Regions from separate parts of the Marinobacterium sp. xm-d-564 genome, predicted to be linked through region 1. Evidence: predicted binding sites of a transcription regulator. Region 1 holds the regulator's gene; each other region holds the start of a gene.
What was found. The regulator sigma-54, encoded in region 1, starts transcription at its own class of promoters, with help from an activator protein. The targets are predictions, from matches to a motif close to TGGCACNNNNNTTGCTNT.
Positions count from the first base shown of each region.

Region 1 (3,152 bases):
GCCTCTTCCAGTCCAATATCTTGGTCGCTCAGCGGGTGTTTTCTTCGAGTGGCGCTGTACCGTTTCAATAGGGTCGCTTCTGATGCGTCAAGATAAGTGATCTCGATGCCTATATCTTCTCTAGCCCTCAAGGATTCCATGATCTCTGGGAAGGCTTTTAGGTCGGTATGCTGGTTGCGGGCATCAATGCTCACAGCAATCAGGGGTGCGTTATTCTGGTCGTTAAGCATCTGCTCGACCAGCGCTGGCAATAGTGTCGCCGGTAGGTTGTCTATGCAGTAGAACCCTACATCTTCAAGTGCTTGCAAGGCGGTACTCTTCCCTGAACCACTGCGACCTGAGATGACAACGACTCTCATGATCAGACCTTTGATAGCTCAGTTGCTTTATTGAGTAGGGCCTCAGAATTCGTGCAGTCTCTAAGTGAATTAAGGGCTTCGGGCTTGCTGAACAGCTCTGCTAGACCAGCTAGTGTCTTAAGGTGCTCATCATTTCCATCATCGGGCACGATCAGTGCGCAGACAAGATCGACCGGCGCTGAATCGATTGAATCAAAATCGACACCGCCATCGAGTGTGATTAAGCAGGCCGATGCTGTTGAACAGCCCGGAATCCGACAGTGTGGTATACCCACGCCAGAGCCAATGCCTGTACTGCCTAATCGCTCACGATTAAGAAGGCCTGTAAAAATTTCATCTTCTGTTACGCCATCAACTGAAGAGGCCAGCTTTTTGCTGGCCACTTGTAGAAGGCGTTTTTTACTGGCGACTGACTCCCGGCAGGCGGTTGTTTCAGTCGTCAGTAGGTCACCTAGTTGCATGTTGTCGTTCGTTTATTTGTGAGATTTCATTTTTTCTTTGTGCTTGATGATTTGGCGATCAAGCTTATCCACTAAGCCATCAATCGCTGCATACATGTCATCATGCTCATCAGAAGCAACCACTTGGCCACCGGCTAAGTGAATATCAGCCTCGGCTTTTTTACCCTGCTTTTCGACACTGAGAGTAACTTGTACATTCTGAATGTTGTCGAAGTGACGTTCTAGCTTATCGAACTTGTTACGTACGTATTCACTTAGAGCTTCAGTCAGGTCTACGTGATGACCAGTAATATTTATCTGCATATGACTTCTCCTCGTCTTAGGCGGAGTGAAAAAATGAGGCCGCCTACCTCAATTAAACCAAACGCTTTCTCTCATTTGAAGGTGGAATGTTGAGAACTTCGCGATATTTAGCAATGGTTCGTCTTGCAACATTCACCCCCTCTTCATCTAGTAGTGTAGCAAGCTTACTGTCACTTAGTGGCTTGCGAGGGTCTTCTTTTGAAATTAGTTTTTTAATGATTGCTCGGATCGCAGTTGACGATGCACCACTGCCGTCACTGGTAGCCACCTGACTCGAAAAGAAATACTTCAATTCAAAGACACCGCGCGGGGTGTGCATGTATTTTCGAGTTGTAACACGGGAGATGGTGGATTCATGTAGATCAACGGCTTCAGCAATATCGTGAAGAATAAGAGGCTTCATCGCCTGTTCACCCTGCTCGAGAAAACCGATCTGTCTGGAAACGATCTCCGTTGAAACCTTTAAGAGGGTCTCGTTGCGGCTTTGTAAGCTTTTTATGAACCAGCGTGCATCCTGGAGATGGTCTTTTAAAAATTGGTTCTCCGCGGAGTTGTCTGCACGTTTAATCATGCCTGAGTAGACATCATTGATACGTAACTCAGGAACTACGTCGTTATTTAAAGTGAGTGTCCACTCCCCAGCGCGTTTACGCACGATCACGTCCGGTACGATGTAATCAGTATCACCCAGATCTAAAGAGTCTCCTGGTGTTGGGTTAAGTGATTGAATCAACCTAACCACCTCTGACAGTTGCTCCTCTTTGAGCCTCATACGGCGCATCAAAGATTTAAAATCTCGACTGCCCAACAGGTTTAAATAGTCGGTCGCTAGGCGCAGTGACTCTGCGCGCCAAGGTGTCTCTATGGGTAGCTGTCTTAACTGGATTTTCAAACACTCTGCAAGATCACGGGCACCGACACCGGGTGGGTCAAACTGTTGAATGCGGTGAAGTACTGTCTCCACCTCATCCATTTCCACTTCAAAAAAGAGTTCAGGTAGTTCCTCTTGGCAGTTAAGAAGAATGTCCTGCAGATCGGTGATCAGATAGCCACGATCATCGATAGAGTCGATAATCATCTCAGCAATGTATCGATCAACATCGCTGAAATTAACCAGATTCAGTTGCCAGTTAAGGTGGTCTTGGATGGTTTCAACCGCAGCGTCATTATCACCTGGCATCCAATCATCATCACGATTGGAATTTGAAGAGCTTTGGTAAGTATCGTCCCATTGACTGTCGGTTGAAAGCTGTTCAGGGATGTCATCAGTAGACCAGCTATCTTCCGGCTGAGACGATTCGAACGTCTCTTCGATCTCTGAATTAGATTGGGTCTCATCTAAGGTTGATGACTCTTTTTGCTCAATGCTTTGAGAGTTCTCTTCACTCTGATCTTCTTCATCGGCTACCTCCAGTAGTGGGTTACTATCGAGTGCCTCTTGAATCTCTGTCTGTAGCTCTAAGGAGGAGAGTTGCAGCAATTTGATCGCTTGCTGCAATTGTGGGGTCATGGACAGGTTCTGTCCGACTTTGAGCTGTAAAGAGTGCTTCATTAAAATGATAATTACTTAAAAGTGTGAGAGTTACAAGCGAAAATCATTGCCCAGATAAGCCTCTTTAACGGCTTGATTCATCATGATCTGCTCAGGCTCACCCTCTGCAAGAATGTTACCCTCACTAACGATGTAAGCCCGTTCGCAAATGTCGAGAGTCTCTCTGACATTGTGATCTGTTATCAGGACGCCAATACCTCGATCTTTAAGGTGTCTGATTGTCTGTTTGATGTCGCTGACAGAGATGGGGTCTACACCAGCAAAAGGCTCGTCCAGTAGGATGAAGTCAGGATCGTTTGCTAGGGCTCTTGCAATCTCAACTCGGCGTCTTTCACCTCCGGATAGGACCATCCCTTTGGACTCTTTGATGTGAGTGATATGAAACTCTTCAAGCAGTGACTGAGCTTTCTGGTGCTGTTGATCTTTGGTGAGATCTTTTCTCTGCTCCAGTATGGCCATCAGATTGTCGTAGACACT
Region 1 covers NZ_WBYO01000001.1:211,365-214,516, forward strand. The annotation lists gene rapZ (RNase adapter RapZ) at 1-359, opposite strand, end outside; gene XMD564_RS01075 (PTS sugar transporter subunit IIA) at 362-820, opposite strand; gene hpf (ribosome hibernation-promoting factor, HPF/YfiA family) at 833-1,123, opposite strand; gene XMD564_RS01085 (RNA polymerase factor sigma-54) at 1,176-2,675, opposite strand; gene lptB (LPS export ABC transporter ATP-binding protein) at 2,706-3,152, opposite strand, start outside.

Region 2 (3,152 bases), on a different contig from region 1:
TCGGATTCAGACTTGATGAGCTCACGCAATTGACCCACCACCTCTGGAGTTGCGGTTCCAATCAAATCCAGGGCAGCACTGCGTCGATCCGCTGGACTCTCTGCAAGCAGAGCCGCGGTTGAAAGCAGCGCACCAAATTCAGAGCGCAAAGTGTTATTGATACTGACACGTTTAAAGTGACGCTTATTGTCGATCACAACCAAACTGCCATCACGCAGCCTGATTGCCTCAGCCCCCTTTTCAGCCTTCTCAACTCGATAGAGCTGCTTCTCTTTTTTGTGGTAGTAGAGTTGGCTGTCGAGCATCAGTTGAACTAAGGATAGGGCCTCGCCTGAATCGGTAGCCATCCAGTCGCTAATAATGCGTGATTTTTCAGTAAACTTAGCTTTTGTCAGCTTCTCTTCGTACTGATTAAACTCAGCCTCGCCTGCTAGAACTGGCAGAGCAAGCAGCGAGATGATCAGCATCAGAGAGCTTAGAAGCGATTTTCTAACAGATCGCATCATAATGAGATTCCTTACAGGTGGAAAAAAGGCGGCAGTATCTGCCGCCTGGTCTTTTCTTGTTAAGAAAGATTAGAAGTTCTGACCAGAACAGGTTGCGGTTTTCACGTTGTAGTTCCCGCAAGAGAGTGGCTGGCGCCAGTCTGAGATAAGGTCTTTAGAACCCTCTAGGAAATCAGACCATGCATCACCAACCACCAAACCTGAAGTTGAAGAGACCACTTCAAATTGACCATCATCTTGGATCTCACCGATCAGAACCGGTTTAGAGATGTGGTGGTTTGGCATCATAGTGGATAGGCCACCTGTAAGGTTTGGTACAGAGACACCGATGAGAGCATCTTGGACAGCCGATGGATCCGTTGTACCAGCTTTTTCAACCGCTTTAGCCCACATGTTGAAGCCGATGTAGTGCGCTTCCATTGGGTCATTGGTTACACGATCTTCGTTACCAATGAATGAGTGCCAGTTCTCGATAAATTCATCGTTCACTTCACTATCAACGCTCATGAAGTAGTTCCAAGCAGCTAGGTGACCTACAAGCGGTCCAGTATCCATACCAGATAGCTCCTCTTCACCGACAGAGAAAGCAACCACTGGAATATCTTCAGAGCTGATGCCCTGTGAACCTAGCTCTTTGTAGAAAGGTACGTTGGCATCGCCGTTAATGGTAGAGACAACCGCAGTCTTCTTACCCGCTGAACCGAACTTTTTAATGTCCGATACAATCGACTGCCAATCAGAGTGACCGAATGGCGTGTAGTTCACCATGATGTCCTCTTCAGCAACACCCGCCGCTTTTAGGTAAGCATCCAAGATTTTGTTAGTTGTACGTGGGTAGACATAGTCAGTACCGGCTAGCACCCAACGCTCAACACCCAACTCGTTCATTAGGTAATCAACCGCTGGAATCGCCTGCTGGTTTGGCGCAGCACCTGTGTAGAAGACGTTTTTAGACGACTCTTCACCTTCATACTGAACTGGGTAGAACATGAGGCTGTCTAGCTCTTCAATAACCGGAAGAACCGATTTACGCGACACTGATGTCCAACAACCGAAGATCGCGTCCACCTTCTCTTTCTCAACTAGCTCACGTGCTTTCTCAGCAAACAGTGGCCAGTTAGACGCTGGGTCGACAACCACAGGCTCAAGTTGTTTACCTAGCAAACCGCCCTTCTTGTTCTGCTCTTCGATCAGCATCAGCATGGTGTCTTTCAGTGTTGTCTCACTGATCGCCATTGTGCCCGACAGTGAGTGAAGCACGCCCACTTTGATCGTATCAGCCGCCATTGCAAGATTCGTTGCAGAAACAGCTAAGGCTAGCGCAGCAGATTTAAACATAGTTGATTTAGACATCAGGGTCTTCTCCTTTGATTAGTAACCTAGATGTTTTTCTTATTGCAGAGTGCGTGCCAGTTTTTGAAATAGTCCGTAAATTAATTTTATTTATGTTTAAAAACAATAATATAAACAATTAATATTATTCTATTTGACGCATATGAAGAGATTTTACAGCGCACCATTAAGTGACATTTATGACAGAATTGCGCACCAAAAGATCGCAAAAGTAAATTTTTTAAGGGTATTTTGGTGCACTTGTTTAGGGTTGTGAGATTAGCCATATAGCGGCTGACAGGCGAGAACTCAACTACGGAGCTGCCGTGACTGGCTTCAGCCTGTCATCCGCAGTCAGAAACGATCGCCTCATCTACGATAAGGCTCCAACATCAACTCGGCACGCGAACCGTTGGAGCGGTCTTAAAAAGGCCGCGATTTTTAGCGATATAAATCGCCTCATCTTCGATAAGGCTCCAACATCAATTCAGCGTGCGAACCGTTGGAGCGGTCTTGAAAAGGCCGCGATTTTTACCGATATAAATCGCCTCATCTTCGATGAGGCTCCAACATCAATTCAGCGTGCGAACCGTTGGAGCGGTCTTGAAAAGGCCGCGATGCGTGCTGATAAAAATCGCCTCATCTGTGATAAGGCTCCAACTGAAAAGGCCCCATAAGGGGCCTTTGATCGATTAGAAAGGTAAGTTAAAAACTTACTCCTCTTCCTTCTTAGGATGAGGCATAAACAGGTTGAGTACGATGGCGCAGACTGCTGCTGGTAGTAGACCTGTTGTTAAAAGCGCCTTAACTGTACCGTCTAGGTGCTGAAGCGCTTCTGGAACCTGCATTAGACCCAGGCCAAGTGATAGTGATACTGCAAAGATCACCATGTTACGGCTGTTCCAATCCACATCAGCCAGCATCTTCATACCTGAAGAGGCAACCATGCCGAACATCACGATAACACCACCACCCAATACTTCGATTGGCACAGTAGAGATGAGAGCACCCACTTTAGGGATCAGACCACAAACGATCAGGAAGATCGCACCAATGGTTGCCACGTGACGACTCATCATACGCGTCATTGCGATCAGACCAACGTTTTGCGAGAAAGATGTATTTGGCAGTGCACCAGCTAGAGCAGATAGCGCTGTACCTAGACCGTCTGCATAAGTTGCGCCTTTGATCTCAGTATCAGTTGCTTCACGATCCGCACCACCTTTGGTGATACCCGATACGTCACCCACTGTCTCAATCGCAGAGATGAATGACATAAGTGCAATACCTATGATGGCACCTGCGCCGAACTCG
Region 2 covers NZ_WBYO01000013.1:31,076-34,227, forward strand. The annotation lists gene urtB (urea ABC transporter permease subunit UrtB) at 1-506, opposite strand, end outside; gene urtA (urea ABC transporter substrate-binding protein) at 576-1,859, opposite strand; gene XMD564_RS11025 (hypothetical protein) at 2,165-2,515, shown strand; gene XMD564_RS11030 (uracil-xanthine permease family protein) at 2,552-3,152, opposite strand, start outside.
Region 2: urtA (urea ABC transporter substrate-binding protein) is a predicted target of sigma-54. The motif match lies at 1,901-1,918, and genes of this name have one in related genera.

Region 3 (3,152 bases), on a different contig from region 1:
ACTCGGATGCCCATCACAGCTTTGATGATGCCCCAAACCACTAGGCTGACAACGAATACCCATACGAAGATTGTTAGGGCGCCGATGATCTGGCCAGAGAAAGTAGAACCGTCGTTTGTTACTGGTACTAGTAGTAGACCAAGAAGACCTACAACACCGTGTACAGAGATCGCACCGACAGGATCGTCAATTTTTAGTTTATCCAGCGTTAGGATAGAGAAGACAACCAGAACACCACCGATCGCACCGAAGATGTGAGCTTGTAGTGCAGAAGGGGTTGAAGGCTCTGCTGTGATCGCTACTAGACCTGCTAGTGCACCGTTAAGTGCCATTGTAAGGTCCGCTTTGCCGAACAGTAGACGCGCTGTGATTAGTGCTGCTACTACACCGCCAGCCGCAGCTGCGTTAGTGTTCATGAAGACAACGGCAACTGCGTTTGAGTTCTCAACGTCAGACGTTGCTAGAACCGAACCACCGTTGAAGCCGAACCAACCCATCCAAAGGATGAATGTGCCCAGTGTTGCCATTGGTAGGTTAGCACCAGGGATCGCATTGATCTCACCGTTCTTACCGTATTTGCCTTTACGTGCGCCAAGCATTAGGACACCTGCTAGTGCTGCTGCAGCACCTGCCATGTGGACGATACCTGAACCCGCGAAGTCAGAGAAACCAAGATCACCTAGAGTGTACATGCCGAATACAGCGTTGCCGCCCCAAGTCCAAGAACCTTCCATTGGGTAGATGAAGCCTGTCATCACAACCGCGAACGCTAGGAACGCCCATAGTTTCATACGTTCAGCCACTGCACCCGATACGATAGACATTGCTGTTGCAACGAATACCACCTGGAAGAAGAAGTCAGCTGATGGCGCGTAGGTCCACTCATCGGCAACACCGTCACCCGTGATGCTAGATAGGAAGTAGTCACCGCCGTACATGATCGCGTAACCGCAAACGAAGTACATGATGCAAGAGATCGCGAATAGCGCGATGTTCTTAGTTAGAATTTCAGTGGTGTTCTTAGAACGAACAAGACCTGCTTCTAGCATTGAGAAGCCTGCCGCCATCCACATAACCAGCGCACCACACACCAAGAAGTAGAAGGTATCGAGTGCGTACTTCAGCTGGGTAACATCACCAGCTGTTGTATTCAAAAGTTCTTCCATTGTTATGCCCTCCAATAAGGCCAAAAATCAAAACGTTATAGAGCTTCGTCGCCGGTCTCACCGGTACGGATGCGAACCACTTGTTCAAGCGCTGAAACAAAAATCTTACCGTCGCCAATTTTGCCGGTTTGCGCAGCATTGGTGATCGCTTCGATAACCTGATCTACGATCTCATCAGAGACAGCAGCGTCTAGGCGAACTTTAGGTAGGAAGTCCACAACATACTCTGCACCACGGTAGAGTTCGGTGTGGCCTTTTTGACGGCCAAAGCCTTTAACTTCAGTCACGGTGATACCTTGTACACCGATCTCTGATAGCGCTTCGCGCACGTCGTCAAGCTTGAATGGCTTAATTACGGCTGACACTAGTTTCATCAGATTTCTCCTTAATGTGAAAAGGGAGGATTAATTTTTTCCTGTGAACTCTATTTGCGAAACTTGTGCCAACTTTTAAAAATAACTTATAAAACATTGACTTATAAATTTTTCATGGGTCTCTTTACCGTTTTATCAACCTTTATAGTGCACGCCAGTATGCACCACAAAAGTGCATGCACTACTTTGGTGCGCCATATTGAGGCTAAAATAGTGATCATAGACGCTTGTCTTAAAAGGGTTCTGGTATAGTGCATCTATTGAGACGCATATCGATGTTAAAGGGGGCTGAGATGCTTGATCCTAAGATGTTTGAAAACCTAAGTCAGACGATGACCCAATTCCTTCAGGGTAACTCATCACTTCCAGGTCAGGAGGCGATGCAGCAGCAAATTAAAACTGTACTTCAATCAAGTTTTGCTAAACTGGATTTAGTCACTCGGGAGGAGTTTGACGCTCAGGCCGCTGTACTTCAGCGAACTCGAGAAAAATTAGAGCAGTTGGAAGCGATGGTTGCGGAGTTGGAGTCAAAAGAGTCCTAAATCAACGCTAGGCCAACTGCAGGACCCAAGGATGGCGTCATGGCATTGGCAACTCTATATAGCCGAGCTCAGCTCGGTATCGAGGCACCTCGCGTTCGCGTTGAGGTGCACCTTTCAGGAGGCTTACCCTCCTTTGCAATTGTGGGTTTGGCAGAAACCGCGGTGCGTGAAAGCCGCGAGCGTGTGCGCAGTGCACTGTTAAACGCCGGCTTTGAATACCCGCAACGACGAATCACCGTTAATTTATCACCGGCCGATCTCCCTAAAGAGGGCGGACGTTATGACCTAGCCATTGCGTTGGGCATTCTGTTGGCATCCAATCAGCTCAAAACAACTCACTTGCAACAGGCAGAGCTCTACTCAGAATTGGGCTTGGATGGCAAACTGCACCCTATTAGAGGTCTGTTCCCGGCCGCCTATGCCTGTGCTGAAGCGGGCGCGCTGATAATTATAGCACCCGACAATAGTCAAGAAGCCTCACTTGCGGGAGCTAAGCAGCAACTCTCAGCTAAGACGCTGTACGATCTATGTCAGGCGTTGAGTGCTGAAAAGCTACCTGAAATTGACCCTCAACCCCCAGTTCATCATCCGCCGAGTTACCCCGTAGATCTTTCAGAAGTTCGGGGACAACCGATGGCCCGTCGTGCCTTGGAAGTGGCCGCCAGTGGAATGCATAACCTGCTTTTGAGCGGCCCTCCGGGCAGTGGTAAAAGTATGTTGGCTCAAGCACTGCCATCGATCCTACCGCCACTTTCACAATCCAGTTGTATCGAAACGGCCAGTATCTATTCGGTCTCGGGTTTGCCGGTCGAGCGGTTGTTTCGGGGTGAACGGCCCTATAGAGCACCGCACCACAGTGCATCATCACGGGCGATGGTGGGGGGTGGATCTTCCCCTAGGCCGGGTGAGATCTCATTGGCGCATCAAGGGGTTCTATTTCTGGATGAGCTGCCAGAATTTCCCCGCTCTGTGCTGGAAGTTCTGCGAGAGCCCCTTGAAACCGGTGAGGTCAGTATTTCTAGAGTGGCGGGCACACTGACCTACCCTGCGCGATTCTCTTTGATGGCGGC
Region 3 covers NZ_WBYO01000003.1:87,647-90,798, forward strand. The annotation lists gene XMD564_RS04465 (ammonium transporter) at 1-1,166, opposite strand, end outside; gene glnK (P-II family nitrogen regulator) at 1,202-1,540, opposite strand; gene XMD564_RS04475 (accessory factor UbiK family protein) at 1,834-2,082, shown strand; gene XMD564_RS04480 (YifB family Mg chelatase-like AAA ATPase) at 2,122-3,152, shown strand, end outside.
Region 3: glnK (P-II family nitrogen regulator) is a predicted target of sigma-54. The motif match lies at 1,594-1,611, and genes of this name have one in related genera.

Region 4 (3,152 bases), on a different contig from region 1:
GTTGACGCTGCTCTTCAACGTGCTGCACCGCTCGCTGAACCAGCGCTACCGCCTCATCAATATCAAATGGCTTAGGCAAGTACTCAAAGGCACCACCTTGATAAGAGGCAACCGCGGAATCTAAATCTGAGTGAGCGGTCATGATGATAGTCGGAATGTCTGCATAATCAGCTTGAAGCTGCTCTAGCATCTCAAGACCATCAATGCCCGGCATACGAATATCGCTGATAATCACATCAGGCTGTTCACGCTTAATTTTACGCAGCAACGCATCGCCCGACTCAAACACTTCTGTCGCCAAGCCACTGCCAGAGATCGCTTTCTCTAAAACCCAACGTATTGAGCGATCATCATCTACTATCCAAACGGTTGCTGGCTTAGCCATCTCAACTCTCCAAAGGAATTAAAATTTTAAAATTTGTTGTACTGGGTTTCGAGGCGACCTCGATTAAACCCTGGTGCTGACCAATAACAGATTGGGCAATCGATAGTCCCAACCCAGACCCTTCCGCACGACCGGTCACCATCGGATAGAACACGGAATCTAAAAGATCCTTTGGTATGCCCGGACCGTTATCGATAATCTCTACGCAGCAGACCAGTCGATGCTGCTCTGCGCCCAGCGTAATTCGTCTGAGCGCTCGTGTTTTCATACGGATTTGCGGAGCGGCTGTTTCAGACTCTTTCAGGGCCTGCATCGCATTTCTGCAGATGTTTAAAACCGCTTGGATCAACTGTTCACTGTCGCCGTTAAACTCCGGCAGACTTGGGTCGTAGTCACGAACCAACTGAATCTCTTGCTCGCTTTCAACTTCAATCAGAGCACGCACACGCTCGAGCACCTCGTGAATGTTCACCGGGTGTATGTTGGGCTTCTTGTAAGGCCCCATCAGACGATCCACCAGATTTCTTAACCGATCCGCTTCATCGATGATAATTCCGGTGAACTCTTTAAGCCCCTCATCATCCAGCTCGCGCTCTAGCAACTGTGCAGAGCCGCGAATCCCGCCCAACGGGTTCTTGATCTCATGTGCCAAGCCACGCACAAGCACTTTGGCGGTGGCATGTCGATTCAACATCTCCTCTTCACGCTCAATTCGAACCAGGCGATCACGTGGGTGCAACTCCATCAGTAGAAACCCATTCGGTAACCTTGAGATGGTGTAATCCGTCATCAACTCGTTACCACCAAAGGTAATCAGAGCGGCTTCGCGTTTACTGACATGCTGTCCCGTCGCAGAGACACTCTCTAATAGCTTGAGCTCCTCTTCGGAACCAATAAAGAGATACTCGATGTGTGAATTTTTTAAGCGTTTAAAGCTACCCTCTAACAGAACCTCAGCGGCCGGATTCATATACTTCAACTCGAACTTCTGCCCCAGTACCAATACAGCCGTATTGAGGTTTTCAAGAATCAATTTGTACTGTTGCGATCCGAACATTAGGTATTCCCAAGGGTTTTGATGACTTAACAGCTCTACTCTAGCGTTAAGCCTTAATAGCTCTACTTAATAAGCAAAAAGGTTGCCAACTCAGCGAAACCCAGTAACCACGGGCTTTTGAGTTTTAGCATGCACAACAGAATGGCATATATGAAGATATTATGCACCATTTTGGTGCGAGGTGTTTTGTGCGCATCCATGCGCCTGCAGGATACTGTTCGTCCTGGCATACCCTGCTCCTGCGCATCCATGCGCCTGCAGGATACCGTCCATCCTGGACATAAAAAACCCGGCAGGTGCCGGGTTTTTTGAATCGATAAGATCTTAAACTGAGTAGTAAAGATCGTATTCGATTGGGTGAGTTGTCTGGCTCACTTGAGCACACTCTTCACGCTTAAGTTCGATGTAAGCGTTTAGCATGTCTTCAGTGAATACGCCGCCGCGAGTTAGGAACTCGTGATCAGCTTCTAGAGCGTCCAGAGCTTCTTCTAGTGAAGAACAAACCTGTGGGATCTGAGCAGCTTCTTCAGCTGGTAGATCGTAAAGGTCTTTGTCTGCTGCATCGCCAGGGTGGATCTTGTTCTGGATACCGTCAAGACCCGCCATCATTAGCGCAGAGAACGCTAGGTATGGGTTAGCGATTGGATCAGGGAAGCGTGTCTCGATACGACGGCCTTTAGGGCTAGTTACGTATGGGATACGGATAGAAGCTGAACGGTTACGAGCTGAGTAAGCTAGCATAACTGGTGCTTCGAAGCCTGGAACAAGACGCTTGTACGAGTTAGTACCTGGGTTACATAGAGCGTTAAGCGCTTTAGCGTGCTTGATGATACCGCCGATGTAGTAAAGAGCTTCTTCAGATAGGCCCGCGTATGCGTCGCCAGCGAAGATGTTAACACCGCCTTTAGATAGAGACTGGTGAACGTGCATACCAGAGCCGTTGTCACCAACGATTGGCTTAGGCATGAACGTAGCTGTTTTACCGTAAGCGTGAGCAACGTTGTGAACTGCGTACTTAAGAATCTGAACTTCGTCAGCTTTCTTAACAAGGGTGTTACCTGCCACACCGATTTCACACTGACCAGCAGTTGCTACTTCGTGGTGGTGTACTTCTACGTGCAGACCCATCGCTGTCATCGCGTCACACATTGCAGCACGAAGATCGTGTAGAGAGTCTACTGGTGGTACTGGGAAGTAACCGCCTTTAACGCGTGGACGGTGACCTGTGTTACCGCCTTCGAATTTGCTGTTAGAAGACCATGCAGCTTCTTCAGAAGATACAGTGTAGCCACAACCAGACATGTCAGAGTGGAAGTGAACTTCGTCAAATACGAAGAACTCTGGCTCTGGACCGAACATAGCGCTGTCAGCGATACCTGTTGATTTCAGGTACTCTTCTGCACGCTTAGCAACAGAACGTGGATCACGCTCGTAACCAAGACCTGTAGCAGGCTCAACGATGTCACAACGGATGATGACTGTTGCATCTTCAGAGAATGGATCAACGATAGATGAAGAGTCATCTGGACGAAGGATCATGTCAGAGTCGTTAATACCCTTCCAACCTTGGATAGATGAGCCATCAAACATTTTGCCGTCTTCGAAGAAGTCGTCACCCATTTCGTGAACTGGGATAGTTACGTGCTGCTCTTTACCTTTAGAGTCTGTAAAGCGAAGGTCGATCCACTTCGCGTCAGTTTCTTTGATCAG
Region 4 covers NZ_WBYO01000004.1:5,813-8,964, reverse strand. The annotation lists gene glnG (nitrogen regulation protein NR(I)) at 1-385, opposite strand, end outside; gene glnL (nitrogen regulation protein NR(II)) at 387-1,442, opposite strand; gene glnA (glutamate--ammonia ligase) at 1,767-3,152, opposite strand, start outside.
Region 4: glnL (nitrogen regulation protein NR(II)) is a predicted target of sigma-54. The motif match lies at 1,513-1,530, and genes of this name have one in related genera.